Synechococcus elongatus PCC 11801: one gene and its partner. The protein of the gene in region 1 interacts with the protein of each later gene in a pairwise test. Links are inferred from orthologs where the notes say so. Each region holds a gene or a part of one and is shown in the gene's direction. Other genes may lie near its edges. The genes, in order: lpdA and pcrA.

The links.
Region 2: the proteins of lpdA (region 1) and pcrA interact in binary tests that used the Escherichia coli proteins (3 or more experiments, as listed by UniProt). The link is inferred for Synechococcus elongatus PCC 11801 from one-to-one orthologs.

The regions. Positions count from the first base shown.
Region 1 is NZ_CP030139.2:332,982-336,236, forward strand. What follows is about bases 108-3,043. They hold lpdA (dihydrolipoyl dehydrogenase), read left to right. Parts: upstream 108-804; coding sequence 805-2,283; downstream 2,284-3,043. Other genes in these bases: DOP62_RS01590 (TrmH family RNA methyltransferase), read left to right, coding at 108-786; trpC (indole-3-glycerol phosphate synthase TrpC), read left to right, coding at 2,361-3,043. In the rest of the region: DOP62_RS01585 (lysylphosphatidylglycerol synthase transmembrane domain-containing protein), read left to right, coding at 1-41; more of DOP62_RS01590, read left to right, coding at 10-107; more of trpC, read left to right, coding at 3,044-3,248. UniProt on the Escherichia coli protein: Lipoamide dehydrogenase is a component of the glycine cleavage system as well as of the alpha-ketoacid dehydrogenase complexes.
Region 2 is NZ_CP030139.2:1,354,131-1,357,503, forward strand. The notes cover bases 98-3,151. They hold pcrA (DNA helicase PcrA), read left to right. Parts: upstream 98-459; coding sequence 460-2,844; downstream 2,845-3,151. Other genes in these bases: DOP62_RS06470 (hypothetical protein), read right to left, coding at 98-249; DOP62_RS06480 (hypothetical protein), read right to left, coding at 2,923-3,151. Also shown: more of DOP62_RS06470, read right to left, coding at 1-97; more of DOP62_RS06480, read right to left, coding at 3,152-3,249; DOP62_RS06485 (Fur family transcriptional regulator), read left to right, coding at 3,350-3,373. UniProt on the Escherichia coli protein: A helicase with DNA-dependent ATPase activity. Unwinds DNA duplexes with 3'-5' polarity. Translocates on single-stranded DNA with 3'-5' polarity. Initiates unwinding more efficiently from a nicked substrate than double-stranded DNA.

The DNA.
Region 1 (3,255 bases):
CTGAACCCGATGCTGACCAGTCGCCAAAATCCCCTCGCTAAACAAATTCGCCAACTGCATCAGGCTAAAGGTCGCCGCCAGCAGCAAGCCTTTTTGCTGGAGGGAACCCACCTCTTACAGGAGGCGATCGCAACCGGCTGGCCACTCCTGCAAGTCTGTGCGACCCCCGAGTGGCAAGACCAGCATCCGCAGCTCTGGCAGCAGGCAACGCAAGTGGCACCGGAGCAAACCGTCAGCGCAGATTTGCTGGCGTATCTTTGCACCACGGTTAGTCCGGATGGAGTGGTGGCGATCGCGGCACGACAACCGCTCCGGAAACCTGATTCACGCGCTTCGTTGCTAGTTGCTGTCGAAACTCTGCAAGACCCAGGCAATCTCGGCACGATTATTCGCACGGCAGCAGCAGCAGGGGCAGAAGGCCTCTGGCTTAGTGCCGATTGCGTCGACCCTGACCATCCGAAAGTGCTGCGAGCTTCTGCCGGTCAATGGTTCCGGCTACCAATGGCGATCGCCCCCGATCTCGGGCAAACCCTGCGATCGTTGCAGCAACAGGGCCACCAGATTGTTGCGACCTTGCCGCGTACCGAAACGACGCTGTGGCAAGCGAACTTTCGGCAACCAACGGTGCTGCTCTTGGGAAATGAAGGCGCAGGGCTAAGTGCCAACCTGGCGGCGATCGCGGATACCGCTGTCACAATTCCCCAAGCTGCGGGCGTGGAATCGCTGAATGTGGCGATCGCGGCAGCTCTACTGCTCTACGAAGCCCGCCGCCAGCGACAAAGCTAGCCGCATCGCCGCCGTACAATGGCGAAATGCTTCTGCAATTGGCACGGAGAAACAAGGGTGAGCAGCGAGTTTGACTACGACGTCATCGTCATTGGTGCAGGCTACGGCGGTTTCGATGCAGCCAAACATGCCTGTGAAAAAGGCCTAAAGACGGCGATCGTGGAAGCCCGTGACCTTGGCGGCACCTGTGTGAATCGCGGTTGCGTTCCTTCCAAAGCACTGCTGGCAGCCTCAGGGCGGGTGCGGGAAATTACCGACACTGATCACCTCCAAAACTTTGGCATTCAAGTCCAAGGCGTCAGCTTCGATCGCCAAGCGATCGCGGATCACGCGGCTAACTTGGTCGAGACGATTCGCGGCAATCTTGGCAACACCCTCAAACGGCTGGGGGCTGACATTCTGATGGGTCGCGGTCGGTTGGCCGGCAGCCAGCGCGTCACCGTCACTGCTGCTGATGGAGTGGAAAAAACCTATAGCGCCCGGGATGTGATTCTGGCGACGGGCTCTGATCCTTTTGTGCCGCCCGGCATTGAAATCGACGGTAAAACCGTTTTCACCAGCGACGATGCCCTCAAGCTGGAAACCCTGCCTCAGTGGATTGCGATTATCGGCAGTGGCTACATCGGCCTAGAGTTCTCTGATGTCTACACGGCGTTGGGCTGCGAAGTGACGATGATCGAAGCCCTCGATCGCCTCTTGCCGACCTTTGACCCCGATGTCGCCAAAGTTGCCCAGCGATCGCTGCTGGAGGGGCGGGATATCGAAACTCGTACCGGCGTCTTGGCCCGCAAAATTACGCCGGGCTCGCCGGTTGTGATTGAATTGGCCGACTTCGAAACCAAAGAACTGGTGGAAGTGCTGGAAGTCGACGCCTGCCTAGTGGCCACGGGTCGGATTCCCAGCACCAAAAATCTGGGTTTGGAAACCGTTGCTGTTGAAGCCGATCGCCGCGGTTTTATTCCCGTCGATGCGGGGATGCGCGTCCTGCGGGATGGTAATCCAGTGCCGCACCTCTACGCCGTCGGTGATGCCACTGGCAAACTGATGTTGGCGCACGCTGCTGCGGCTCAAGGCGTGGTCGCGATCGAAAACATCACTGGCCATCCGCGCAGTGTCGATTACCGCAGCATTCCAGCGGCGACCTTCACCCACCCCGAAATCAGTTCGGTCGGCCTCAGTGAAGCCGATGCCAAAGCACTGGGTGGACAAGAAGGGTTTGAAGTGGCCAGCGTCCGCAGTTACTTCAAGGCCAACTCCAAGGCCCTGGCAGAGGCCGATGCCGATGGCTTCGCCAAGCTCCTGTTCCGCAAAGATACCGGCGAAGTGCTGGGCGCTCATATCTTTGGGTTGCATGCTGCTGACCTGATTCAAGAGGTCGCCAACGCGATCGCTCGTCGCCAGTCGGTCAAAGAGCTAGCCTTTGAGGTGCACACCCACCCGACTCTGAGTGAGGTGATCGAATCGGCCTACAAACAAGCTGCTACTGCGATCGCCTAAATTCCGGTTCTTCTCTTGCGATCGCTGGTCATAATCCGGCTAGCGATCGCCCCTCTATTCCTTGCGCTCACACTCCCATGGAAGTCCGTCGCCGTCCGCCCAATCCGGCTGTGCATGTTGCCAGCCTCACCTATCAGGTCAAGGTGCCGGGGAGTAGCCCCAGCAATATCCTCGAGGAAATTGTCTGGTACAAGGAGCGCGAGGTCAGTGCTTGGCGGGAACAGTTGCCGCTGCAACAGCTCCAGGCTCAAGTTCGCCAACTGACCCAAGCCCCTCGCGATTTCCTCGCGGCACTGCGTCAAGCTCCTATCCAGCCTGCGGTGATTGCTGAGGTCAAAAAAGCTTCACCCAGCAAGGGCGTCCTGCGGGAAGACTTCGATCCCGTGGCGATCGCCCAAGCCTATGCCGCTAATGGCGCAGCTTGTATTTCAGTCCTGACCGACGAGAAATTCTTCCAAGGCAGCTTCGAGAATCTGCAACGAGTGCGAGCAGCTGTCGATGTGCCGCTGCTTTGCAAAGACTTTGTGATCTACCCCTACCAGATCTACAAAGCACGCCTGCTTGGGGCCGATGCCGTCCTGTTGATCGCGGCAATTCTCTCGGATGCCGACCTGCGCTACTTCCTCAAAATCGCCCATAGTCTGGGCTTGAATGCCTTGGTGGAAGTGCACAGCCTGCCGGAGCTGGAGCGAGTTTTAGCTCTAGATGACCTGCGGCTGGTCGGCATTAACAACCGCAATCTCAAGACCTTTGTCACCGATCTGGCCGTGACCGATCACTTGGCTGCCCAATGCCGCGATCGCGATCTGCTGCTGGTCAGTGAATCAGGTCTGTTCTCAGGAGCGGATCTCGCTCGCGTTAGCCAAGCGGGCGCACGGGCTGTCTTGATTGGTGAGTCGCTAGTCAAGCAACCGGATCCGGGGCTGGCGCTGCAACAGCTACTGAGCGATCGCCCGTCGGCTTAGTTTCAGG
Region 2 (3,373 bases), 1.0 Mb from region 1 along the record:
GACGCCGCTCACCACGGACTGGGTGTAGCTGGTTTTAACGCAGTTCAAACTCCAAGCCACCAAGCTATCGCTGGGGGCATAACCCATCTGCGCTTGAAAAGAAGTCGTGAAACTGCGGACAAATTCGTAGTCATCTTGCGTGGTCCAAGCTGGATAGGCCTGAACAGGCAGCATCACGCCCGTCAGACCGATCGCGATCGCAGCCAGTTGAGCAACAGCAGGGAAAGGGGCGTTCGGAGTCAAAGTCATGGCTGTTGAGGGAGTCGAAGGAACGAGACCTCAAGAGAGGTTGTCCTCACTCTCGCGGCAGCATTAAGCGTTCGCCGTGACTGAAATCAGTGATGGCTGTGATTTTGATCACAGGGCGCAACCTCCCTCACAGAGCGATCGCTCCCGAGTCAGAAAGCGGAGCGATGACCAGAGGCGATAGGCTGAGGAACAGCCCTGTTCGCGAGCGCAATGTCCAGCGACTTCCTTAGCCAGCTCAATACTTCTCAACGTCGAGCCGTCGAACACTACAGCGGTCCGCTGCTGGTGGTTGCCGGGGCTGGGTCTGGCAAAACCCGGGCACTGACCTTTCGGATTGCCCATCTGCTGCGGCAGCATCGCGTCGATCCAGAAAATATTTTGGCGGTGACCTTCACCAACAAAGCCGCAAAGGAAATGAAGGAGCGGCTGGAACGGCTGTTCGCGCAACAACTGGCGGAATTGCAGTATGGCCAACCCTTCACAACGCTACGGGAGATTGAGCAAACCCAACTGCGATCGCGCGTCTATCGCGAAGTCACAAAAGATTTGTGGATTGGTACATTTCACGCAGTTTGTGCGCGGATTCTTCGCTTTGATATCGACAAGTATTGTGATCCGAATGGCCGTCGTTGGACGAAGCAGTTCTCAATCTTTGATGAAAATGATGTCCAAGGCTTAATCAAAGAGATTGTTGGTAATCAACTCAATCTAGACACCAAGAGATTTGAACCGAAGTCTGTTCGCTACACGATTAGCTCAGCAAAGAACAATGGTTGGTCACCCGATGAATTTGAACGACAGCAGCCGAACTATCGCGGCCGTGTGATCGGGGAAGTTTATCGCCGCTACTTAGATCAGCTCGCTGCCAATAATGCTCTTGACTTCGATGATTTATTGCTGATTCCAGTTCAACTCTTTCGACAAAATGAGCAAGTTCTAGCCTACTGGCACCAACGCTTTCGCCATGTTTTGGTTGATGAGTATCAAGACACCAACCGCACCCAGTACGACTTAATTCGACTGCTGACGACCAACGGTGCTGAAACAAGAGATTTCGATCAGTGGCAGCATCGCTCAGTCTTCGTGGTCGGGGACGCTGATCAATCGATCTATTCCTTCCGTGCGGCTGACTTCACGATTCTGATGGGCTTTCAGGATGACTTTGGCGATCGCCTGCCGGATGATGACACCCGCACGATGGTCAAACTCGAAGAGAACTATCGTTCGACTGAAAACATTCTTCAGGCTGCCAATGAGCTAATTCGCAACAATACTGAGCGAATCGATAAGGTTTTGCGACCCACCCGAGGCAGTGGTGAAGCGATCGCCTGCTATCGGGCCGATGATGAAATTGCGGAAGCCGAATATGTGGTTCAGCAAATTCGTCAGCTTGAGCAACAGAATCCTGAATTAAATTGGGGCGACTTTGCGATTCTCTACCGCACTAATGCTCAATCACGAGCCTTTGAGGAGTCATTAGTCCGTTGGAATGTTCCCTACACCGTGATCGGGGGCTTGCGCTTCTACGATCGCCGCGAAGTCAAAGATATCTTGGCTTATCTAAGGGCGATCGCTAATCCCTTTGATGCGGTTAGCCTGCTACGAGTTGTCAACGTTCCCAAACGGGGCGTCGGCAAAACTACCATTGGTCGACTCGTTGATGCTGCGCAGGAGTTAAATGTCCCTCTCTGGGAAATTTTGCGCGATGCAGAAACAGTGCAAAACCTCGCAGGGCGATCAGCTAGAGGGTTACTTGAATTCGCAACTTTAATTCAGCAGTTTCAAAACCAAGCCGATGAACTCCGACCTTCTGAACTGATTCGCCAACTCTTAGAACAATCGGGCTATATTGCTGAGCTCCAACGCAGTGGCACTGATGAAGATGAAGATCGTCGCCGCAACTTGGAAGAGTTAGTCAATGCAGCGATTCAATATGAAGAAGAAAACGACGATCCCAGTCTGATTGGCTTTCTGGGAACAGCTTCACTAGCTTCAGATGCCGACAGCAAAGAGGCGAATCAGCAAGTCTCTTTGATGACACTTCACGCCTCGAAAGGGCTGGAGTTCCCTGTTGTCTTCCTAGTTGGTTTAGAACAGGGACTCTTCCCTAGTTTCCGCTCACTCGACGATCCGCGCGCTGTCGAAGAAGAGCGACGCCTCTGCTATGTCGGGATCACTCGCGCTCAAGAGCGACTGTTTTTGACCCATGCCAGTGCTCGTCGGCTTTGGGGTGGCGGCCGCGAACCTGCAATTCCCTCCAATTTTTTGAGCGAGTTGCCGGCTGAACTGATTGTTGGTCAGTCGCCGCGTAGTCGCCACCAACCCATTCCCAGCATCAGCCCCCAAGCCACGACTGAACGACGCACGAGTTTGCGCGATCGCGTCGCAGCAAATGCCGCCACAGTTGCCCAGTCACAACAGCCTGCTCGCCAGTGGCAAGTGGGCGATCGCCTCCAACATCGTCAGTTTGGCGTTGGTCGCGTCACCCGAATTTTTGGGGCGGGCGATCGCCAGTCGATTGTGGTTCAGTTCAGTGGTGCAACGGGGCAGCGCATTCTGGATCCGCGCTTAGCACCGATTGAACCGCTCGGCTAAGCCAATCCGTTTCACCCTTCAATCCGCGTGAAAGTTGCGATGCATGAGTCAGTGAGCTGAGCATCTCTGTCTCTCCGGTCAGCTCATCGAACTTTTCTGGCTAGCACTTGTACTGAGACTCATCGACGACTCAGGACTTTGTACGGCGATCGCAGCAGCCCAATCGGGCCCGAGTGAAATGAGGCGATCGGGCAGGATGCGCACCAGTACAGATCCCAAGGGCGATCGCGCCTCAACTTGGATCTGCTGATGCGGTCTTAACTGCAGTGCTTCTCGTATGGCCGAAGGCAACTCCAGCACCGAGAGCGTGCAATGAAGCGGCGCGATCGTTAGGCGAATCCCTGCCTCACAGTTCAGCACCGGAGCATTACCGCCGAAGTGAGAGATCTTGGGCAACACAGTCATGCAGACCTCTTGGACTTGAGAATTACTGACAGCTGTTATTGACATCTAACTCTGTTTATCTTAGGTTGGCGCTGCTTTAGTTGCAACTAACTTTCAACTGATGTCAGCAGTGACCGTTTCCTCA